4 regions of the Bradyrhizobium sp. USDA 4354 genome follow, and region 4 is predicted to be linked to each of the others. Evidence: riboswitches for the same ligand, from Rfam matches in the RefSeq annotation. Region 4 holds a riboswitch; each other region holds the start of a gene.
What was found. A riboswitch is a leader RNA that binds a small molecule or an ion and turns the genes downstream of it on or off. The one in region 4 is predicted to bind cobalamin.
Positions count from the first base shown of each region.

Region 1: linked by a shared signal. The riboswitch ahead of ACVIIV_RS24330 (TonB-dependent receptor) and the one ahead of ACVIIV_RS16485 (ribonucleoside-diphosphate reductase subunit alpha) in region 4 are both predicted to bind cobalamin.
Region 2: linked by a shared signal. The riboswitch ahead of ACVIIV_RS30955 (DUF1636 family protein) and the one ahead of ACVIIV_RS16485 (ribonucleoside-diphosphate reductase subunit alpha) in region 4 are both predicted to bind cobalamin.
Region 3: linked by a shared signal. The riboswitch ahead of ACVIIV_RS30890 (energy-coupling factor ABC transporter permease) and the one ahead of ACVIIV_RS16485 (ribonucleoside-diphosphate reductase subunit alpha) in region 4 are both predicted to bind cobalamin.

Region 1 covers NZ_JBSSDC010000001.1:5,254,408-5,260,293, forward strand. The annotation lists gene ACVIIV_RS24315 (adenylate/guanylate cyclase domain-containing protein) at 1-826, shown strand, start outside; gene ACVIIV_RS24320 (hypothetical protein) at 950-1,126, shown strand; gene ACVIIV_RS24325 (hypothetical protein) at 1,695-1,952, shown strand; cobalamin riboswitch at 2,056-2,269, shown strand; partial or broken gene ACVIIV_RS24330 (TonB-dependent receptor) at 2,384-4,617, shown strand; gene ACVIIV_RS24335 (hypothetical protein) at 4,691-5,266, shown strand.
Region 2 covers NZ_JBSSDC010000001.1:6,623,599-6,629,484, forward strand. The annotation lists gene cobN (cobaltochelatase subunit CobN) at 1-2,146, opposite strand, end outside; gene cobW (cobalamin biosynthesis protein CobW) at 2,146-3,180, opposite strand; gene ACVIIV_RS30955 (DUF1636 family protein) at 3,177-3,551, opposite strand; cobalamin riboswitch at 3,646-3,866, opposite strand; gene cobO (cob(I)yrinic acid a,c-diamide adenosyltransferase) at 3,907-4,542, shown strand; gene ACVIIV_RS30965 (cobyric acid synthase) at 4,550-5,886, shown strand, end outside.
Region 3 covers NZ_JBSSDC010000001.1:6,611,591-6,617,476, reverse strand. The annotation lists gene cbiE (precorrin-6y C5,15-methyltransferase (decarboxylating) subunit CbiE) at 1-137, shown strand, start outside; gene ACVIIV_RS30910 (cobalamin biosynthesis protein) at 134-502, shown strand; gene cobM (precorrin-4 C(11)-methyltransferase) at 499-1,281, shown strand; gene ACVIIV_RS30900 (cobyrinate a,c-diamide synthase) at 1,281-2,591, shown strand; gene cobA (uroporphyrinogen-III C-methyltransferase) at 2,588-3,319, shown strand; cobalamin riboswitch at 3,365-3,584, shown strand; gene ACVIIV_RS30890 (energy-coupling factor ABC transporter permease) at 3,622-4,299, shown strand; gene cobF (precorrin-6A synthase (deacetylating)) at 4,346-5,095, shown strand; gene cobT (nicotinate-nucleotide--dimethylbenzimidazole phosphoribosyltransferase) at 5,106-5,886, shown strand, end outside.
Region 4 covers NZ_JBSSDC010000001.1:3,565,363-3,571,248, reverse strand. The annotation lists gene ACVIIV_RS16485 (ribonucleoside-diphosphate reductase subunit alpha) at 1-1,966, opposite strand, end outside; cobalamin riboswitch at 2,089-2,306, opposite strand; gene ACVIIV_RS16480 (hypothetical protein) at 2,561-2,716, opposite strand; gene ACVIIV_RS16475 (hypothetical protein) at 2,890-3,132, shown strand; one part of gene ACVIIV_RS16470 (IS630 family transposase) at 3,755-4,357, opposite strand; one part of gene ACVIIV_RS16470 (IS630 family transposase) at 4,359-4,694, opposite strand; gene ACVIIV_RS16465 (2OG-Fe(II) oxygenase) at 4,964-5,641, opposite strand; gene ACVIIV_RS16460 (GFA family protein) at 5,648-5,886, opposite strand, start outside.

The DNA of each region.
Region 1 (5,886 bases), 1.7 Mb from region 4:
GGAGGTCGGCATCGACGGTGAGCGCCGGGTGATGACCATCATGTTCTGCGACATGAGCGGCTTCACCTCGATGAGCGAGGGCATGACCCCGCGCGGCCTCGTCAAGGTGATGAACCACTATTTCACCGTGATGTCCGTTCCCATCAGAAGCAATCGCGGCGTCATCGACAAATATATCGGCGACGCCATCATGTCCTATTGGGGGCCGCCCTTCATCGAGGGGGACGAGCCGGCGCTGCTCGCCGGCCTTGCCGCCATCGAGATGGCCGACCAGGTGCCCGCGCTGCAGAAGCAGCTGCCCGATCTGCTCGGCATCCGCGCCATGCCGGCGCCGTGCGACCTGCGCATCGGCATTGCCACCGGCGAGGTCCTGACCGGCAGCATCGGTTCCGAGCTGATGATGAGCTTTACCGTGATGGGCGACGCCGTGAATCTCGCCTCGCGGCTCGAGGCCGTCAACAAGGTCTACGGCACCCGCATCCTGATCTCGCAGCCGACTGCGGATGCAATTGGATCGCGCCTCGAATTGCGCGAGATCGATCGTCTGGCGGTTGCGGGGCAAAGCGCGCCGCAGGCGATCTTCGAGGTGATGGCGAGACCAGGCGCACTCACCGATGCACAAGTGAGCCTGCGCACGCACTATGCCGAAGGTCTCGCCGCCTATCGCGCCCGGCGCTTCGACGAGGCCCGTGCAGCCTTCAACGCGGCGCTCGAGGCGGTGCCTGGCGACGGCCCCTCGCGCGCGATGCTCGGGCGCATCACCCAGTTCGCGCCCCATCCGCCGGATGCCAATTGGGATGGCGCCTGGCGGCTGGAGCAGAAATAGCCGTGGCTGCGGTCCGGTATGCCGGACCGAGAAAAAACGATGCTACTCCATAACGATGTTCGCCGTGACCTATTTCCCGGGCCTAGGTTTGACGTCCCTGAGGCGTCTAATGGGGACACGCCGATGACACATCTCGAGGACAGGCTCGAACGGTTCGAGACGCTCACCGCCGAATGCGAGCTGATTGCCAAGCTCGCCACCGACAGCACCAAGCGCGAGTTCTATTTGAGGCTCGCCGAGCAGTACCGCCAGCTGGCGGCAGATATGCGGCATGCGATCGCGACCAGGGCTGCGGCCTGAGCCGTCTGCAATCCGTTCTTAACGTTTGGCGCGCATCCTAGAAGCATGCGGGCGTCGTCTGATCGGCGATGGCTCGTGGTGGGAAGGCCGGGGTTCGTTGCAATGCAGCGTGCCTCGCGAGTGTCATTTGCCATGCCTGACAGGGCAATCCCATGCGCCTCGTTGGAGTGATCATATTCGCGCTCATGACGGCGGCCTGTGATCAGCAGGACATCACCGGCTCGACGACGCCAGTCTGTCCGATGCGAAACTACAGCTACAATCCACGCGACATGAACCAGTGTGTCAACGCCTGCAAAGCGTGCGACCGCGGCACAACCGTCACCTGCACGACCTCCTGCACCCTCAAGGGAGCTCGCTGAGCGGGGACCGCCTTCTGCCTTGCAGGGATCGCAACCGCGCGACGAGGTCGGTGAGGTCGCAACGCGATCGCCCACGAGACCTGACGGCTTGCGGATACCGGGAACCGATAGCGGCCCAGGGTCAAAGGCTGGCGGTGCTCCGGCACCGGAACGATTCACATGGATTAATCATTGAAGGGGGCGGGCGGGACGCGGAGTCCGATGGAATGGGTATGCTCGATCCCGGTCGATTTCTGGTGTCGTGCTCGCATTGCGATGCCTGGCCGATGGCGGCCAATGTGAAGCGGACGAGCTGGTCTGCGTCCCCGCACGAGGTCCGCTTCGTCTGCACGCGCTGCCGCCGCGAAGAGACCGCGATCGTCTCCGCCTCCGGCGAATTGACGCCCATCAAGCACGTCGATGTCCCGCCGCACGATGTCGCTGTCGCCTGGGCCCAGGCCCAACGTTTGCGAGGGCGGACCTGAGCGGCCGGCCGCCCTCCCATGGACCGGCATTGGCCGGTACGTCGATGCCAGCTTGCGGAGGTGACAACGGCCGCCGGTCGATTGACTCCCGGTCCGGACGACTCGTAGATTGAACGGTGACGGTTCTCCTTACGGAGATCAAAAGGGAACGTGGTGCGAGATTTCCCAACGCCGGGATCTTCTCAATGCCATGGCTGCCCCCGCAACTGTAAGCGGTGAATCTCTCGTCCTGTGCCACTGGGAATCTCGGTCCTGGGAAGGCGACGTAGAGGTAACGACCCGCGAGCCAGGAGACCTGCCGTCAGCCGTGGTCACACGCGAAGATGTCGGTCGGGGAGTACAGACATTAGCTTCACCGGAGCAATCGATCGCTCCGCCGTAAAGCCTCGTTCGCTGTGACGTGCCACTGACGTCATGCCGAGGTTATCATTGTGTCCCGTATTGTCACTGCCGCCAGGCGCTGCTGCGCCGGCATGGTTGCGGCCGTTTCCTTCCATTCGCTCGATCTCTCCATCGCCCGCGCACAGCAGGCCGTCGCCGAGCAGTTGCCGCCGGTCGAAGTGACCAAGCCTGACGATCAGAACCGTACGCGGGCCAGGGCGACCGGCGATGGCGACGCGGGGAGGCGCCGGGCGACGCCGAACGGAGCACCGAGCGGGACAGGCTCGTCCGGCTCCGGCAGCGAGGTGGTCGCCAACAATGGCGGCATCGTCGGCGCGGCCACGACCGTCATCACGGCGGCGGACATCGCGCATGCGCCCTCGCAGACGCTGGCCGAGATCATCGCGGTGCAGGTGCCGGGCGCCCAGATCACGACGTTCTATGGCGGCCAGATCGGTGCCAAGACCAATGTCGACCTGCGCGGCTTCGGCGCGTTCGCCACTGCCAACACCTTGGTGCTGGTCAACGGACGGCGGCTGAACGACATCGATATGGCGCAGGTGGATCTCTCCACCGTCCCGCTCAATTCGATCGAACGTATCGAGGTCACCCGCGGCAATTCCGGTGCTGTGCTCTATGGTGACAATGCGGTCGGCGGCGTGATCAACATCGTCACCAAAAACGGTGTCGGCGGCCCGCCCGCGACAGCGCGCATCGAGGCCGGCTTCGGCTCGTTCAACACCAGGCTGGGTAACGTCTCGACCTTGCTCAATTCCGGTCCATGGTCGACCTCGTTCTACGGCAATGCCGTCAGGACCGATGGCTATCGCGACAACAATCGATACTCCCAGGCGAACGGCGTCGGCAATCTGAACTATACGACGCCGGGCCTGACTGCTTTCCTGACCGTCACCGGTGACAATCAGGAGTTGCGACTGCCGGGCGGCCGCACGGTCGATCCGTCGATCGGCGTCGACGAGCTCGCGACCAGCCGGCGCGGGACCAGCACGCCTTTCAATTACGCCAACCAGCAGGGTTTCAGCGCGACGGCGGGCTTCACCAAGACCCTGGTCAACGGCGTCGATCTCATCGTCGACGGCGGCCTGCGCGACAAGAAACAGCAGAGCGCGTTCTTCTCGAGCCCGACGCCGGTTCCGGCTTTCTTCACGTCGACCTATGTCGAGGCCGATCTGACGACATGGTCGATCACGCCGCGCCTCAGCGTGAAGAGCCTTCTGCTCGGGATGCCGTCGCAGCTCTTGACCGGCATCGACTATTACGATGCGGGCTTTCAGCAGAACCGCGGCGCCGGCCAGGGCCTCGCCCCCTGGCACAATTACGACCTCAGGCAGCGGACGGTGGCGGGCTATGTCCAGCACACGCTGGGTGTCGCGCCGACGACCGACATCTCCTACGGCGCACGGGTGCAGAACGTCAATCTCTCGGCCCGGGACAATTTTGATCCGGCGGCTCCGTTCAATGCCGACATCGGTGCGCTTCCGCTGAGAAGCGATGAGACTCAATTTGCGCTGCACCTCGGTGCCGAGCATCGTCTCAGCGATAGCGTCGCGCTGTTCGGCCGGGTGGCGCGCGCCTTCCGCACGCCTGACGTCGACGAGCGGGTGTCGTCAGGCCCTTCATTCGACCCGTTGTTCAATCCGCTTCCGCAGACGTTTCAGCTCAAGACCCAGACCTCGCAGGACATCGAGGGCGGGCTGCGCATCAGAGGGGGGGGGGCGGACTGCAGATGCAAAGCAGTCTCTATCTGATGGACCTCGCCAGCGAGATCCATTTCAATCCGATCCTGTTCTACAACACCAATCTCGATCCGACCCGCCGTTACGGCTCGGAGACCAGTGTCGCCTATCGCATCAACGATGCACTGCTGGTGCGTTCCGGCATGGCCTATACCCGGGCTGTCTTCCGCGAAGGCATCTGGGCGGGCAACGACGTGCCGCTGGTGTCGCGCTACACCGCGAGTGCGGGCCTCACCTGGAACATCTGGCAGAACTATCTGGTGTTTGATGCCACCGCGCGTTTCTGGAGCGAGCGTCGCATGGACAATGACCAGGCCGGAACCCAGAGGCCTATCCCTGCGAATGGCACGATCGACGTCAAGCTCAGCGGTCAATATGAGCGGTACTTCTGGTCGTTCAGCGTCAACAATCTGCTAAACGCGCTCTACTACGACTATGCCATCGCAAGCACCTTCACGGATGGACGCTTCAGCGCCTATCCGCTGCCCGGTCGCACCTATCTGCTCAAGGCCGGCGCCAAATTCTGATCGAGGCTTTGACGTCAACAGGGCTGTCACTCGACCCCAAATGAACTAGAATTCGAAAAGAAGGAGATCACCTATGGCTCTCAGCATCCTGCCGTCTCATGCCGACGGTTTCCGGCTTCATCCGGTGGCGCCGCGCCTTGCACCGATGTTCTGCTTTGTGCTGTTGACTGTGTCATGCGCGCTCGCAAGTCTTGCGTTCGCTTGTGCGACGCCGTTCGCGGCCTTCGCGGTTCTCGCGGCTGCGATGCTGCCGCTACGTCGGGCGCTGCTCGTCGTCACGGGAGCCTGGCTCGTGAACCAGAGCATCGGTTTCGGCGTGCTGCATTATCCCATCGATGGCAGGACCATCGCCTGGGGCTTTGTCATCGGCGCGGCCGCGCTCGCTGCGACCGCAGCGTCGTCGGCCGTGATCCGCATGCTGCCACGCACGCCGCTGGTTTTGGCGCTCACGCTCATCGCCGCCTATGCGGTCTATGAGATCGCGTTGCTGGCCGCAACGCCATTCCTCGGCGGGGAGGGCGCCTTCACCGCCGCCGTCGTCACGCGCATCGGGCTGACCAGTGCCGCCTGGCTCGCCGGCCTTGTCTCAGCCTGTGAGATCGTCCGCCTGGTCGATCCGTTCGGGCGCAAGAGCGCGGTGTCGGCCTGAGCGGCCTCTCGTCGTCTCGTAGCCCGGATGGAGCGCCAGCGTAATCCGGGACGGCTCGCCCGGCATCAACGGTGCAGTCCAGTTCTGTCACCGTCACCCTGAGGCGCTCGCCTCTTCGGCGAGCCTCGAAGGGCGACGGCCCGGCTGCATCGGGGCCGTTATCCTTCGAGGCTCTCCATGGGACGCGTTGCGTCCCATGTCTCGCACCTCAGGATGACGGAATTGGCGCGACGGAGCCTGTGTCGCCGGACTGTCAACCTGCCCGCGCAAAAATATTCCACTTTACCGAAATTCGGATTTGTCGTATGTATCGCCCCATCCCGGCTCATCTTGAGGGGCGATCATGAGGTCGTCTTTGTCGCGAGCCGGGCTTGCGGTGGACGCAGCAGCGTCGGGCGCGAGTGGCCAGGGGCAGGGCGGATTGCTCTCCGTGAGCTCTTAGGCATCGTGCGGGACGAACGGCGCTGTCAGGTTCGTCGTGCCAGTATTTCGGCGGCAACGTGCACAACGCTGTCGAACCCTGTGGCGCCAACGAACCGTGCGTACGGCAAAACCGTGTGGTCCTGGCCGTCGTTGCTACGGTCAAGCCCTTGCGAAGGCGGCAGCTGCGTCAACCGGCG
Region 2 (5,886 bases), 3.1 Mb from region 4:
TGCGCCCGGTCGGCAGCACGTCCTGACGTCCGCGATAGGGCGAGCCCGACGGTCCCGGCGCAACGCGCTGGCCTGCGAGCGCGGAACGCAGCGCATCGCGCTCGGCGTCGCCGCAAGCGCCACGGCCGAACACATGCAGGCCGTCGCCAAACTGGCTTTCCTTGAGGTCGCAGACGAAGCGGTCGATCAGCGGGATGGCTTCGGCCGGCGCGGCTGAGGCGTCGAGGCCGAGATCGTCTTCGAGACCAGCGGCACGCGCCTCATCACGGATCGCCGCGATCAGCCGCTGGCGGCGGGCGGGATCGAGACCGTCAGCGGTCGAATATTCATCGAGCAGCCGCTCCAGCCGGCGCAAGCCTTCCGGCACCGCAGACGTTTCCAGCGGCGGCGGCAGATGGCCGAGCGTGACCGCACCGATGCGCCGCTTGGCCTGCGCGGCCTCGCCGGGATCGTTGACGATGAAGGGGTAGATCACGGGGAGATCGCCGATCAAAGCTTCGGGCCAGCAGCACGAAGACAGCGCCACGGATTTGCCGGGCAGCCATTCCAGCGTGCCATGCGCACCCATATGCACGACCGCATCACAGCCCTGCTGCCTGAGCCAGAGATAGAACGCGACATAGGCATGGCGCGGCGTGCGGGCGAGATCGTGATAGTCGGCATCGCGCGAGGCCGCATCGCCGCGCTCGGGCTGAACTGCGACGATCGACTGACCACATTGGATCGCGGCGAAATGGAACGCGCCGTCGCGGCAGCTCGGATCGTTCTCCACCGCGCCCCAGGCTTGCGCGATATCGTCCTGCAAGGATTGCGGCAGGCGCGAGAGCGCCGCGCGATAATCGGCCACGGCCCAGGTCAAATTCTGCTTCAGCAGCGTTTCGCCGAGCGCGTCGATCGGCGCAACCTCGAAGCCGACTTCCGCGAGGTCGAATACCAGGGCTTCGACCGAGGCAAGCGCATCGAGACCGACCGCATGCGCGATCTGGTGCGGACGGCCCGGATAGTTCGACAGCACGATCGCCAGCCGCTTCTCGCCGGCCGGCGTCTCGGCAAGGCGCCGCCAGGCCGCTACGCGCGCGGCGACGGCCTTCACACGCTCCGCGTCGGGCCTGTGCGCCAGATGCGAGAATTGCAGATCGGGGTCGCGCATCTCGGCCGATTTGAAGCTCACCACGCCCGCAAACAAGCGGCCGTCGACTTCGGGCAGCACCACATGCATCGCGAGGTCGCCGGGAGACAGGCCACGCAGCGATTCCGCCCAGTCCTCACGCCGCGCCGTCGAGAGCGCGACCTGGAACACCGGGCAGGATGCGGCATCGAACGCCGTGGTGCCGTCGTCGCCAACCGCGGAAAACGCCGTCGCATTGACGATCGCAGCCGCCGGATTTTGCGCAAGATGCGCGCGCAGCCAATCGGCGACGCCCGCGGCCTTCAGCGAAGTGACGAACGCGCCATGCGCGTCAAAGCCCTCTTCGCGCAATGCCGCGATGAGTGCATCCACGGGGCCGGTGTCGGCAGCGGTGAGATAGGAGCGATAGAACGTCACCAGCGCGCGCGGCTTCCCCTCGTCGCCCACCGGCGCAGCAATGACGCCTCGCGCAGGATCATAAAAGCCCATCTCGGGCACGCTCATCTCGCCAACGACCGGGCCAGCGTAGAGACCTGAGGCGAGCGCAAGCTGCGCAATCGCGGCCTGCGCCGCGACCGGACCGCCGGTGTCGCAGAGCACCTTGAGCCGCCGCAGCGTCGAGACCGGCAAGGTCGAATACGCGTCCAGCCGCGGGTCATCGCGCCCATCGGCCGGCAGCACGGCCAGCACGATGTTACGGTCCTTGGCGAGCTGTTGCAGGGCTGCGAGCCCGTACGGCCAGTAGGACTCACCGCCGATCAGGCGCACCAGGATGCCGCGCGCCTGCGACAGCGTGCGCTCGACATAGGTGTCGACCGACAGCGGATGGCGGAGCTCGGAAAGATTCGCGAGCCGCAGCGACGGCAGGCTGCCCTGGCCACGCCGCCAGCCGGCCGCGAACGCGGCGAGATCGGAATCCGAATACGAGAGCACCACGAGATCGGCCGGGTCCTGGCCGATGTCTCTTGGCGTCGCGGTCTCCTCGAGACCGCGGCTCTCGCGGAAGACGACGTGCATCAGATAGCTAATCCTGACCTGATCGCGGCCTCATCGATGTCGCCATGCTCGCCGATCACGACGAGCTTTGACTGCCTGAGACCCGCGGCCCAGGGCTTGTCGAACTGGTGGCGCACGCGCTCGCCGACCGCTTGCAGCAACAACCGCATCGGCTTGCCCGCGACTGCGATATAGCCCTTGGCGCGCAGCACGTTTTGCTCGCGCGCCAGACGCTGCACGGAAGCGACCAGCGCATCGACGTCAGCAACTTCCGGAAGATCGATCACGACCGAGGCGAAATCGTCGTGCTCGTGCTCCTCCTCGCCATCATGATGCGAGGGCCGCGCGGCGAGATCATTTTCGGCCGCCGCGCCAAGGCCGAGGATGACGCGGGCATCGATCGCGCCATCCGTCACGGGCAGCATCGGCACGCGGCGCGGCATCTCGGCGCTGATCGCCGCCTTGGCGGCTTCGATTCCAGCCACGCCCGCAAGGTCGGCTTTGGTCAGCAGCACGATGTCCGCGCAGGCGATCTGGTCCTCGAACACCTCCGACAGCGGCGTCTCGTGGTCGAGATTCTCGTCCGCCGCGCGCTGCGCTTCGACAGCCGCCGGATCTGGCGCGAAGCGGCCGGCGGCCACAGCTTCGGCATCAGCCAGCGCGATCACCCCATCGACCGTGATGCGCGAGCGGATTTCCGGCCAGTCGAACGCCTTCAGCAGCGGCTTTGGCAGCGCCAGGCCCGAGGTCTCGATCAGAATGTGATCGGGCCGCACCGGTCGCGCCAGCAATTGCTCCATGGTCGGAATGAAATCGTCGGCCACCGTGCAGCAGATGCAGCCATTGGCGAGCTCGACGATGTTCTCCTCCGGGCAATTGGCGTCGGCGCAGGACTTCAAGATCTCACCATCCACGCCCTCGCTGCCGAACTCGTTGACGAGCACCGCGAGCTTCTTGCCGTTCGCATTGCTGAGCAGGTGCTGGATCAGCGTGGTCTTGCCGGAGCCGAGAAAACCGGTGACCACCGTCACCGGGACTTTTGCGAGCGAGTTCATTCGGCGGCCTCCGGCACGACGGGGATGGGGGGAATGCGGGCAAGCGATTGCTTGCGGAATATTTCCGGCCGGCTGCGCCAGGGCACGATGCCATCCGGCGCAGCGGCATAGGCCGCAGCGCCTGCGACCACGTCGCGCGCGTTCGTATCCGACAGGCGGCCATAGACATAGGACCAGCGGCCGGGCGCGCTGAGCGCGACCGAGCAGCCCTGGCTGCAGGCCGACAGGCATTCGACGGGAACCACATTGACGCCGTCGGGCACGCCCGCGTCGACGATCGCACCATGCAGGCGCTTGCCGGGCGTGGTCTCGCCCTCGCCGAGCGTCTGGCCGGCGCGGCAGGTGATGCAGACGTGAAGTGTGACGGTCATCGCCTCTTCCAGATAACAGCGGGAGGCGATGAGGCACACGGACCATTCTTCAGAAGGCCCGTTTCCCCGTCGCGGAACACCCCGTCCGCCGGTCCAAAACTCGTCCGCGCTGGCAGGTCTCCCGGCTTGCGGAGCAGGGTTTTGGCCCTTCGATCCCCGCCTTCCCGATTCCAAAGGGAATCAGTGGCTTCGGGCATCTCTCCGGTCACGGTCGCGGGGGCGGCTGCAGTTTGGATCCAAATCTTGCCGATTCGGACCCTATCGCATTCCCTCTTCGCCTGTCATAGGACAGGAACCAACGCCGGACCACCATTTGCCGGTGGCCGCCACTTGTCAAGCCGAAGGACCGGGACCGATGACGCCTGAACCGGATACCCAAACAACCGAGGAAACCGACGCCCGGCACGCCCAGAAAATGGCGAAGAAGAAGGCCGCCCGCGACAAGATCATGGCGACCAAGAGCGGCGAAAAGGGCCTGATCATCGTCCACACCGGCGCCGGCAAGGGAAAATCCTCCTCCGCTTTCGGCATGATCGTCCGCTGCGTCGCCCATGGCTTGCCTTGCGCGGTGGTGCAATTCATCAAGGGCGCCTGGGATACCGGCGAGCGGCGGCTGCTCACCGGCCATTTCGGCGATCTCTGTCAGTTCCACGCCATGGGCGAAGGCTTCACCTGGGAGACGCAGGACCGCACCCGCGACATCGCCGCCGCACGCGCCGGCTGGGAGAAGGCCAAGGAGCTGATCCTTGACGAGCGGCTGCGCATGGTCGTGCTCGACGAGATCAACATCGCGCTCCGCTACGACTATCTCGACGTCGCCGAGGTGGTCGAATTCCTCACGACGCAGAAGCCGCCGATGACGCATGTCGTGCTCACCGGGCGCAACGCCAAGGACGAGTTGATCGAGATCGCCGACCTCGTCACCGAGATGACGCTGGTCAAGCACCCGTTCCGCTCCGGCATCAAGGCTCAGGCCGGCGTCGAGTTCTGAAGGCACGATGGCACGCGCGCTGATGATCCAGGGGGCCGGCTCGGACGTGGGCAAATCGCTCATCGTCGCCGGCCTGGCCCGCGCCTTCACGCGGCGGGACTTGCGCGTGCTCCCGTTCAAGCCGCAGAACATGTCGAACAATGCCGCCGTCACCATCGACGGCGGCGAGATCGGCCGTGCCCAGGCGCTTCAGGCCCTCGCCGCCGGCGTCGAGCCGCACACCGACATGAACCCGGTGCTGCTCAAGCCCGAGACCGATGTCGGCGCGCAGGTCATCGTTCACGGCAAGCGCATCGCGACCGCCCGTGCGCGAGACTATGCGGCGATGAAGCCGTCGCTGATGGGTGCAGTGCTCGAAAGTTTCGAGCGGTTGAAGGCGCGCTCTGATCTCGTGCTAGTCGAGGGCGCCGGCAGCCCGGCCGAGGTGAATTTGCGCAAGGCCGACATCGCCAATATGGGCTTCGCGCGCAAGGCGAACGTGCCGGTCGTGCTGGTCGGCGACATCGACCGCGGCGGCGTCATTGCCCAGCTTGTCGGCATCAAGACGGTGATCGACCCCGACGATGCCGCGATGATCCAGGGCTTCGTCATCAACAAGTTCCGCGGCGACCCCACGCTGTTCGATGACGGCTACAGGCTGATCGAGCAGAAGACGTCCTGGCGCGGCCTCGGCGTGCTGCCCTGGTTTTCGCGCGCCGGCGAGCTGCCCGCCGAGGATGCGCTCGGCCTGCGCGATGCGCGCAAGCCGGGCCAATGCAAGATCGCCTGCCTCGCGCTGTCGCGAATCGCCAATTTCGACGATCTCGATCCGCTCAAGCTCGAGCCGGGCATCGATCTCGTGATGGTGCGTCCGGGCGACGCGATCCCCGGCGACGCGCGCCTCGTCGTCATTCCCGGCTCCAAATCCACCCGCGGCGATCTCGCCTTCCTGCGCGCGCAAGGCTGGGACATCGATCTCCTCGCGCACTACCGCAGGGGCGGTCATGTGCTCGGCCTCTGCGGCGGCTATCAGATGCTGGGGCACAGCGTCGCCGATCCCGATGGCATCGAAGGCGCTGCGGGCGAGACACCGGGCCTCGGACTTCTGGACGTGAAGACAGTGATGAGCCCGCAGAAGACGTTGACGCGGGTTGTGGCCGTGCATGCCGCCACGGAGCAGCCGATCGAAGCCTACGAGATCCATATCGGTCGCACCGAGGGCCCCGATTGCGCCCGCCCGTTCGCGAAACTGAACGGCGGGCCGGAAGGCGCGGTCTCGCCGGATGGGCGGGTGCAAGGCAGCTATCTGCATGGCCTGTTCACGTCGGACGATTTCCGCAAGGCGTTCTTGGCGAAGCTCGACAT
Region 3 (5,886 bases), 3.0 Mb from region 4:
AAGCGCTGCTCGGCGAGTTGCACCAGCGCCACGGCGGCGAGCTGATGCGGGTCGAGATCGCACATGCCGCTCCGCTCGGCCGTTACCGGTCCTGGGAGACCGCACGGGCCGTGGTGCAATGGAGTGTGGTCCGATGAAGGTCGCCGGGCTCGGATTCAGACAGGATGTGACGCTGGCTTCGCTGCGCGAAGCGCTTTTGGCGGCCGGCGGTACCGAAGGGCTTGCGGCGGTGGCAACTGTCAGCGACAAAGCCGACACCGACGCGCTGAAGCAACTCGCACGAGAGTGTGGTGTGCCCATCAGGGCTGTTCCGGCCGATATGCTGGCAGGTATCGACACGCTCACGAAGTCGAATCTCGTCACAGAAAAGTTCGGCACGGGATCGGTGGCCGAAGCAGCGGCGCTTGCCGCTGCCGGCCCGCGCGCGCGATTGCTTGCAACACGTGTGGTTTCGCAGGATCGCACTGCGACCGCGGCGATTGCGGAGGGAGACGGCGCATGACGGTGCATTTCATCGGCGCCGGGCCGGGCGCTCCCGATTTGCTGACGCTGCGTGGCCGCGACCTGATCGCCGCTTGTCCGGTCTGCCTCTATGCCGGCTCGCTGGTGCCAACGGGCGTGCTGGCGCATTGCCCGCCCGGCGCGCGCATCGTCAACACCGCGCCGTTGTCGCTCGACGAGATCATCGCGGAGATCGCTGCGGCGCATGTCGAGGGCAAGGACGTCGCGCGGCTGCATTCCGGCGACCTTTCGATCTGGTCGGCGATGGGCGAGCAGCTCCGCCGTCTGCGCGCGCTCGGTATCCCTTTCACGGTGACGCCTGGAGTGCCGTCCTTCTCTGCCGCTGCGGCAGTGTTGGAAACCGAGCTGACGCTGCCCGGCCTTGCTCAGACGGTCGTGCTGACGCGCACGCCGGGCCGCGCCAGCGCGATGCCCGAGGGCGAGACGCTCGCCGCCTTCGCCGCGACCGGCGCGGTGCTCGCAATCCATCTCTCGATCCATCTGCTCGGCCAAGTCGTCGCCGAGCTCACGCCCCATTACGGTGCGGACTGTCCGGTCGCGATCGTCTGGCGCGCGAGCTGGCCGGAGCAGCGTATCGTGCGCGCGACGCTCGGCACGCTCGATGCTGCTGTGGGCAGCGAGATGGAGCGGACCGCGCTGATCCTGGTCGGCAAGACGCTTGGCGCGGCCGATTTTGACGAGAGCCGCCTCTATGCCGCCGACTATGATCGCCGTTACCGGCCGGTCGGCGCCGAGCCGCGCTTTCCGGAGGCATCGTGATGGCGGCCGGCCTCGTCATCTCCGCACCTGCTTCCGGCGTCGGCAAGACCACGCTGACGCTGGCGCTCGCCCGCTCCTGGCGCAATCGCGGCCTCAACGTGCAGTGCTTCAAGAGCGGACCCGACTACATCGATCCGGCGTTCCACGCCGCCGCCACGGGGCGCGCCTCCGTCAACGTCGACAGCTGGGCGATGGACCGCGGAGCAATCGCGCATCTCGTCAGCCGCGGTGCGGACGCCGATATCGTGCTCGTCGAGGGCTCGATGGGCCTGTTCGACGGTGTTGCTGCACGTGGCGTCTCCGGCACCGGTGCCACCGCCGACATTGCGGAGATGCTGGGCTGGCCGGTGGTTCTGGTGATCGATCCGTCGGGCCAGGCGCAAACTGCGGCGGCGATCGCCGCAGGCCTTCGTGATTACCGCGCCGGCGTGCGCCTTGCGGGCGTCGTGCTCAACCGCGTCGCCAGCCCGCGGCACGAAGATCTCGTGCGGCGCGCGCTGAAGGATTCCGGCATTGACGTGTTCGGCGCGCTGCCGCGCCATGCCGAGATCAGCCTGCCGAAGCGGCATCTTGGCCTCGTGCAGGCCGAGGAGCAGGCCGAGATCGGCAAGCTGATCGACGAGGCCGCGCGTTTTGTCGCCGAGCATGTCGATCTCAATGCGGTGCTGCGATCGGCAGCCAGCTGGTCACCACAAGTGACGACGAGCGGTCTGAATGTGACGCCGCCCGGCCAACGCATTGCACTGGCCCGTGACGCCGCTTTCTCCTTCGTCTATCCACATATGCTGGAGGCCTGGCGCGCGGCGGGCGCCGAGATCGTGCCGTTCTCGCCGCTGGCCGATGAAGCGCCCGATGCGAGCGCCGACGTGTGCTGGCTGCCCGGCGGCTATCCCGAGCTTCATGCCGGCAGGATCGCGGCCAATGCACGCTTTCGCAGCGGCCTTCGCGGCTTCGCGGAGACACGGCCCGTGCATGGCGAATGCGGGGGTTATATGGTGCTGGGCGCCGTTTTGACCGACGCCGACGGCGTCCGTCATGAGATGGCGGGGCTGCTCGGCCTGGAGACCAGCTTTGCCAAGCGCCGCATGCATCTCGGCTATCGTCTTGCCGAACTGGCTGCACCGATGCCGGGGCATGAGGTCGGCGCGCGCCTGCGCGGCCACGAGTTCCACTATTCGACCATCGTTGCCCAGCCTGATACGCCGCTGGCGGTCGTGCACGACGCAACCGGCACGGTCATTGCCGAGACCGGCTCGCGCCGAGGCCATGCCACGGGCACGTTCTTCCATCTAATCGCGGAGGACCGGTGAGCGGTTTTGTCTCTTTCGTCTCCGCCGGCCCCGGCGATCCCGAGCTCCTGACGGTGAAGGGCGCCGCGCGGCTGCGCGAGGCCGATGTCGTGCTCTATGACGATCTTGCCTCCGGTGCGATCCTCGATCTCGCCCGGCCCGGCGCCAATCTCGTCGCGGTGGGAAAGCGGGCCGGGCGTCCCTCGACCAAGCAGCACCACGTCAACCGTCTCTTGGTCGATTATGCCGCAACCGGCGCGCGCGTGGTGCGGCTCAAGTCCGGCGATGCCGGCGTTTTCGGCCGGCTCGAGGAGGAGCTGGAAACGTTGCGCGAAGCCGGCATCGGCTACGAGATCGTTCCCGGTGTCACGTCCGCCTGTGTCGCCGCCGCCCAGGCCGGCATCCCCCTGACCCGTCGGCATACCTCTCGCCGGGTGCAGTTCATCACCGGTGCTGATGTGACTGGCGAGCTGCCGCCGAACCTGAATTGGGCAGCGCTGGCTGATCCCGAGGCCACGACCGTGGTCTATATGGGCCGGCGCACCTTTCCGGCGCTTGCCGCAAAATTGATCGAACATGGGCTTGCCCCAACCACCCCGGCGCTGTTCGCCGAATCCCTCGGGCGGTCTGACGAACGGCTGGTCCGCACCACCATTGCCGAGCTCGCCGAGCAGCTTGCGCGCGGCGGGGCCGCTTCCACCGCGGCCGTGATTCTGTTCGGCGCGCTGGCGGGGGATTATCCGTCATGACGGCTCCGGCAGCGGTTCGCCCCTTGACGCCGGCTCGGCGAAAGGGGCACACAAGAGAGGCATGGTGCTCGACGCGGCGCAAAGCGCCTGAGCATAATCGGGAATGGGGGTGGGCGGACCCAGTTGCGGCGTCCAAAACCCCAGCCGCCCCCGCGACTGTAAGCGGTGAGGGGCTCCGATCAGCCACTGGGCCGCAAGGTCCGGGAAGGCCGGAGAACCCCTGTGAACCGCGAGCCAGGAGACCGGCCCTGCACGTTTTGAGGCCAAGGCCGTCGGGTGTGACGGCAGGAAGGAATTGAGCCATGCATATCGAACCCGAGGTCGTGACGGGCGCCAAGCTCGTGTTGAGTTACGCAACCGGCATCGCCGCAGGCGGTGTTGCGTTGAAGCTTGCGGCCGAAACCGTGCGCGAGCAGGGCGCCCGCTCGTTCGCGGCGCGCACGCTCGCCACCACGGGCCTCGTCTTCACCTTCTTCCAGGTCCTGCCGCATTTCCCGGTCGGCGTCTCCGAGGTGCACTTCATCCTCGGCTCGACCCTGTTCCTGCTGTTTGGTGCTGCGCCGGCGGCCTTCGGCCTCGCGTTCGGCCTCTTGCTCCAGGGTGTGTTGTTCGTGCCGACCGACCTGCCGCAATATGGCATGAACGTCACCACGCTGCTGGTGCCGCTGTTCGCGATTAAGGCGCTGGCGAGCCGGATCATTCCGCGCAATACGGCCTACGTCGATCTGCAATACCGCCAGGCGCTGGCGCTCTCGACCGCCTATCAGTCCGGCATCGTCGCCTGGGTGGCGTTCTGGGCGCTCTACGGCTCCGGCTTCGGTGCGACCAACCTCGCCAACATCGCGGCGTTTGCCGGGTCCTATGCGCTGGTGATCGTGATCGAGCCGCTCGCGGATCTCGCCGTGCTGGCGCTGGCGAAGTCGCTGCGTGGCGTCACCGCGCCCGGCCTCGTCACCCCGCGCCTGCACAACGCGGCCTGAGAGACAAGCGAAAGGGCGGCCGTGATGGCCGCCCGTCGCGCTCGCGATGCTCACGCTCTCCCTGATAGGCATCGGTTGCGGCGATCCCGAGCAGCTCACGCGCGCCGCGATCCAAGCCATCAACGCGGCCGATCTCGTCCTGATCCCGCGCAAGGGGACTGCGAAGTCTGATCTCGCTGATCTCAGGCGCACGATCTGCGCCGGCGTGCTCACCAACAAAACGACGCGCATTGCCGAATTCGACCTTCCCGTGCGCGATGCAGCCGAGGCGGACTACCGCAAGGGCGTGGACGATTGGCACGATGCGGTGGCCGCGGCCTGGTCCCAGACGATCGCGAGGCACCTCGAAGGCGATGGCAAGGTTGCGCTGCTGATCTGGGGCGATCCGTCGCTCTATGACTCCTCGCTGCGCATTGCGCGGCGGCTCGATCCCTTGCCGACGATCGAAGTCGTGCCCGGCATCACCTCGATCCAGGCGCTGTGCGCGGCGCATGCACTGCCGCTCAACGACATCGGCGAGCCGTTCCTGGTCACGACGGGGCGGCGCTTGCGCGACGGCGGCTGGCCGCAAGGTGTCGATACCGTGGTGGTGATGCTCGACGGCGGCACCGCGTTCCAGTCGCTGGATCCAGAGGGCTTGCAGATCTGGTGGGGTGCCTATCTCGGCATGCCCGACCAGATCATCATGTCCGGCGCGCTGGCCGAGATCGGCCCGCGCATCGTCGCGTTGCGGCAAGAGGCGCGCGAACGGCATGGCTGGATCATGGACAGCTACATTCTCAAGCGCCGGCGTTGAGTGAGGCAGCATGCTTCCCGAATGGGTTTACCAGAACTGCCCGGAGGTCTCCGCGGTCCATCGCGAGGCGGCCATTGCGCGGCAAGCGCAACTGACGAAGCCGACCGGCGCACTCGGCCGGCTCGAGCAGCTCGCGATCGAGCTTGCAGGTTTGCAGGCGACGGAGCAGCCCCGCGCTTCGCGGGTCCCGATCATCATCTTCGCCGGCGACCACGGCATCGTCGCGCAGGGTGTGTCAGCCTATCCGCAAGAAGTGACCATCGCGATGATGGCGAACTTTGCGGGTGGCGGCGCCGCGATCTCGGTGCTGGCGCGCGAGCTTGGCTCGAGCCTGGAGGTGGTCGACGCCGGCACGCTGGCACCAGGGGAGATGGCGGGCGTCGTCACCGACAAGCCGCGCTCCGGCACGCGCGATTTCAGCGTCGAAGCTGCGCTCACGCCGGCGGAATTGGCCTTCGCCTTCGAAGCCGGCCAGCGCGCGGTGGCGCGCGCCGAGGCCAGTCAGCCCGATCTGTTGATCTTCGGCGAGATGGGCATCGGCAACACCACGACATCCGCCGCGATCGCGGCGAGCCTGCTTGGCGTGAGCGCCGAGGAGATCGCGGGCAGCGGTACCGGCGTCGATGCGGCCGGCCGGGCGCACAAGGCGCGGGTGATCGATGCGGCGATCGCACGCCACGGCGTCGCCGGAGCCTCGCCCGAAAAGATCCTGTGTGCCGTCGGCGGCCTCGAGATCGCTGCGATCTCAGGCGCTATCATTGCGGCCGCGCAGCGCCGCATTCCCGTGTTGA
Region 4 (5,886 bases):
GACGCATGTTGGAGCGGCGCGCCTCCGGGATCGTGTAGAAATTGATGTCGATGACGTTGTCGAGCATCCGCACGGCGGTCGTGACGGTCCGCTTCAGCTTGGCGTGATCGAGCCCGTTGGGTCCGACATGGGCGAGCATGTTAATAGACCCGAGATTGCAGACCGCGACCTCGTCTGCCGAGGTGTTCAGCGTGATCTCGGTGCAGAGGTTCGAGGAATGGATCACGCCCATGTGGCGCTGCGGCGAGCGCAGATTGCAGGGATCCTTGAAGGTGATCCAGGGATGGCCGGTCTCGAATAGCATCGTCAGCATGCGGCGCCAGAGATCGGTCGCGCGGACCGTCTTGAACACGCGCATGCCGCCGGCCTTCGCCTTTGCCTCGTAGGCCTCGTAGGCCGACTTGAACGCCTCGCCGTAGAGATCATGCAAGTCCGGCGTCTCGTCCGGCGAGAACAGTGTCCATTCGCTATCGGTGTCGACACGCTGCATGAAGAGGTCCGGCACCCAGTTGGCGGTATTCATGTCGTGGGTACGGCGACGATCGTCGCCGGTGTTCTTGCGCAGATCGAGGAATTCCTCCATGTCGACGTGCCAGGTCTCCAGATAGGCGCACACCGCGCCTTTGCGCTTGCCCCCTTGGTTGACGGCGATCGCGGTGTCGTTGGCGACCTTCAGGAACGGGATGATGCCCTGGCTTTCGCCGTTGGTGCCCTTGATATGGGCGCCGAGGCCGCGGACCGGCGTCCAGTCGTTGCCGAGGCCGCCGGAGTATTTTGCGAGCAGCGCATTGTCTTTGATCGACTTGAAGATGCTGTCGAGATCGTCGGAGACGGTGGTGAGGAAGCAGGAGGACAGCTGCGGGCGCAGCGTACCCGAATTGAACAGTGTCGGAGTCGAGGCCATGAAGTCGAACGACGACAGCAGATCGTAGAACTCGATCGCCTTGGCTTCGCGATCGATCTCGCGGACCGCCAGCCCCATCGCGACGCGCATGAAGAAGGCCTGGGGCAATTCGATGCGCTTTCCGCGCACGTGCATGAAGTAGCGGTCGTAGAGCGTCTGGAGGCCGAGGAACTGGAAGTTCAGGTCGCGCTCCGGCTTGAGCGCGGCGGCGATCCGGCCGAGGTCGAAACGGGCCAAATCAGGATCGAGCAGCTCGGCCGTGATGCCGGTCTTCACATAGGCCGGGAAATACTCGCCATAGCGGGTTGCCATATCCGCCTGCGAGGCGGACGTCGGGGCGCCATGGACATAGGACAGCACTTCGCCGCGAAGCTTGTCGAGCAACAGACGCGCGCTGACATAGGCGTAGTTCGGTTCCTGCTCGACCAGCGTGCGCGCGGCCATGATGGAGGCCAGCGCCAGCTCTTCCTGGCTGATGCCGTCGTAGAGGTTGCGGGTGGTCTCGGCCAGAACGGGGGCGGCAGACACACCATCGAGGCCGGCGCAGGCTTCACCGATGATCAGCGCGAGGCGCCTGCTATCGAGACCAACGCGCGAGCCGTCGGGGAGCGTGACATGGAGTGACGGCGCCGCGGCAGGGGTCGCCTCGGTGGCTGCCTCCTCGGCTCGCTGGCGCGCTCGCTCTTCGCGGTACAGCACATAGGCGCGCGCGACCTTGTGGTGCTCGCTGCGCATCAAGGCGAGCTCGACCTGGTCCTGCACGTCCTCGATATGGAACGTACGCCCCTCGCCGGCCCGCCGCATCAGCGCGCTGACAACTTCAACTGTGAGCTGCTCGACGCTCTCATGGACGCGGCGCGAGGCAACCGCGGTGGTGCCCTCGACCGCGAGGAACGCCTTGGTCATGGCAACCGCGATCTTGGCGGAATCGAACGGCGTGACCTTGCCGTTGCGGCGAATGATCTGCATGGCCGGCTCGCTCGAAGCGGGCGCCAGCGACTGTGGACGCAACTGGATGATGGGTGCGGAGGAAGTTTCCGCGTCGTGAAGGTTCAGTGACATCAATAGGCCCCGTGATGCGCGCGTTGTATTTGAACGGGGCTGATAGGGAAGGACGCTGCAGAAACGCCCGCAGCAAAATGCCGGACGGTGCATGCAAGCGACCGCCGGACACCCCGCCCGTGGACGTTCAGATCGTCACGGCAGGTCTCCTGGCTCGCAGGTCGTCGCTCGCATCCCGTCTTCCCGGCACGAAAGCACCAGTGACGATTGTCGGAGGCAGCTCGCTGCTGACAGTTGCGGGGGCAGCGCCGGAATTCCGCGCCTTCTGGCGCAGTTCACCGGCTTCCCTCTTAGCCACTAAATCTTGCGATCTAGCGGAACCGTGACGCCCACATGTGGTGATATTCGCGAGCGAGTGTCAACGATTCGTTTGAGCTTCCGCTCAGATTGGCTGTGGAATGCGGGAATTTCGGCGGGCGGCTTGGCAAGACCTAAGCCGTGCTGCGCCCGAGCCGCGCGAAGATCGTGCTCGTCAACGCGCCCTGCGGTTCGGTGCCGAGGAGCGTACGAAGTGCTCCTCGATGCACGGCGCAGATCGCGCCGTGCCTCCCTGACGGAAAAGTCCAAAGACGCGATGTCGTCACGCCTCGTCGTTCAAGTCGAGATCGTACGACCACGCCCGAGCGGATTGAGCAGCCGGACAATCTCGCAGACGGCAACGAGGCCGATCAGCCATGCTGCGCTGCGCAGCCCGATCCGCGCCACGATCTTAAATGTAAAGGCGCCCTGGCCACCCAGGAATGCGCTCACGCGCTGGCTCGGCCTGCCCTGGCAGACCGACGAAGCATCGTGCAACTCCAGCGCCGATTACTCCCCTAGCACATATTTGTCATTCCCGAGCTTCTGGGGCGCGCGCGTGCCCGACCAAGTGCTGAGCTCTGCCGCTTTCGAGCGAGCGAGCGCTAACGTCACCGATCCGTTTGATGACCCAAGGGCTGCAACGTCTCCAGCACGCGTTGCTGCGGGAGGACTGGCTGCGCGACGTTCGCGGCCGCACGTATTACGAGCGCATTGACAAGATGGCTCAGCTGTGGGCAACGCTCGGGATGGTCGAACCACGCCAAACGCCGCAGGCACTGCGCGACGTTGGCTTCCCGGAACAGTCCACGTGGAGACTGGCCGCGATCGCGCGAATGCCGGCTCCGAACGAAAAAAAGTTGCCTTGATTACCCGGATCGAGTCGCTGCGGGAGCGGACACCGGAGCCGACTCTGTCCCAAGCGGGCCTCGAAGCGCCGCCCGAACGGACCACGCCGCCCCGCCATCAGTTTCGTCAGGATGAGGTGTGAACGGCGTGGACGACGACCGCGTCTGGGACGTTCTCGTGGTCGGCGCGGGCCCGGCGGCGATCAGCATCGCCGGAGACCTTCCGAAATGCGGTAGCATCGAGTATTCGTGTTACCGCCTCCCTAAGGGGCTGTCCCTCAGGTAAGGATGCGCCGACTTGATGAACGGAGACTTGCATCGGCACGCCGCCACCTGCATTGGCGATCTCCGTCAACTGCTGTTCGAAAGCCGCTGCGTCTGCGGACGGGAAACCGATAAGTTCTCTTGCGGGCCCGCGCTGCCCGACTGCTGGAGCCCCCGCGAGTTGAGGTAAAGTCCATCCGGTCTCACTTTCGAAATACCAAGGACTCGGCTGATGCAGGACCATCGAGCAAAAGATCGAGCGCGATCAGGGGCATCAGAAGAGGCTCCTCTTCTGATGGACACTGCAAAGCCCCAGTTCGCGACATGCCATCCCAAATCACCTGAGCATTCGGCTGTTTTGCACTAAAGCGCGATGGCATTAAGTTCGATACCCTGAATTTCTGAGGTAGTTGGCGCATTCATCGGCGGTGAAGGCATCGAGTGCGTGGCCGATTGCGGCGCAGACCGCGTCGACGGTTCGCGCGGCAGCTTTGCGGACGAGGTGCTTGAGCTTGGCAAAGACCTGTTCGATCGGGTTCAGGTCGGGCGAGTATTTTGGTAGGAAGAAGAGCTTGGCCCCGACTGAACGGATGAGCTGGCGGACGGCTTTGCTCCTGTGACTGCCGAGATTATCCAGGACGACGATGTCGCCGGGCTGAAGGGTCGGCAGGAGAACCTTCTCGACATAGGTGCGGAAGCTCACGCCATCGATTGGCCCCTCGATGAACCATGGCGCATCGATCCGGTCGTGGCGCAGGGCCGCCAGGAAGGTCATGGTCTTCCAGCGGCCGTGGGGGACCTTTGCGTGAAGTCTGCTCCCGCGCGGCGCCCATCCCCGCAAGGGGGCCATATCGGTCCTGGTCCAGGTCTCGTCGATGAAAACCAGCCGTTCAGCTTCGACGCGTCCTTGATACTTTGCCCACTGGGCTCGCCGCCGCGCGACCTCGGCTCGATCGCGTTCGCCAGCCGCCACGCTTTTTTTTGAAGCTGAGCTTCTCGGCATGCACGAAGTCCCACACCGAGTGGTAGTCGACCTTCAGACCGCGACCGGCAAGCTCGGCAACGAGACCGCGTATAGTGAAATCGCCGTCCTTGATCCGCTGCGACAGCCAGACTGCGTGGTCTCCCGACACCGCCTTCGGCTTGTGACCGCCCATCTGGCCAGGCTCAACGCTGCCGGTCTCCTCGACCCGCTGCATCCAGCCGATGGCCGTGCTGATCGCTACCCCAAACTGCTTGGCCGCTCGATTGCGGGACATCCCACCCTCGATCGCAGCCACGACGCGCTTACGAAGATCCAGCGAATAAGGCTTGCCCATCCATGCTGGCCTCCATCCAGCCAGCATGGTGAATCAGAAACGCACTGATTTGGGAATCCCAAATCGATTCAACCAACCCCATCCCGCTTTAGGTCTGGTAGCTGTCGAGAACCTTACCGCAACGGGGCTTCCCCGCGCATCGCGAGGACACCATCGCACACGCGCCGACACGCCTCCCGGTTCGGGGCCGCGACGATGACTTGCCACAACACCCTGCGCAACCTTTGCTCGGATTACGCGTAGTGGCCTTTACAGGCAGCCACCCCACCTCATAGCCCAGCGGTAGAGCTTTCGATGATCCGGCGGTTCGCGCCGCTGCGTTTTGAACAGAAGTAGACCAGCGATCGGCGCTCGCCGGTCAGTACAGGCTTCACCTCATGCCGAAGCTTACATGTGGTCACAAGTACGGCGCCAAATGGCGGTCGGAATACCTGGTGTTCGTACCCGCTTGGATATACCACGAACTCACCCCCCTCGAAGTCTCTCGCGAGCTGCACAATCACCGCGTACTCGAAATCCGGATCGCTCGCAGCATCCAGATGGATGCCAACAAAGGAATCAGGAGGCATCCGATGCATTTGGCATCGGCGAATCACGTAATCTGATGTGGCTCCCAAGATCTTTTTTAGCGCGAAGCTGCGGTCTTTCCTTTCAAGTAGTTCCATGATCTGCCCTGGAGCTGCACCACTCACGTTGCTAGGAGCGCGGCCGGGCGGGTCTACCCTCACGCGTTTGACAAAGACATGGTGCGAGTCGCCGGCATCTCCCTCGCTCACTCGTTCTTCGGGAATCTCAGCCTGCAGCTGATCGATCTTCGCCAAGTCATCTTGGGTGAACAATATCTGAGGGCCGATCACGACCGTCCCCTTCACCAACAGCTCTATGCGGTATTTTGTCAGAGCTTCTTCTGAAAGCAGACGGGATTTATCATTCATTGCGCGCGCCATTCGAGTTCACTCCAGGGTTTGATCTTCGACGCAGGGCTCCAGGTCCTGGTGCATCGAGCGGAATGCTTGTTCCCAATGCTCGCCATCGAACTCGCTTATTCTCATGCGTTCGATGGTCCTGTTATCCAGGCATCGAATATTTACGCTGAATCCGGAGGGGTTCGACCGCGGCCTATAGAATGGCTTTACGCCACAAACCCGGCAAAAGGTGTGCCGAGCGATGTTCTTGTTGAACTGGTACGCAG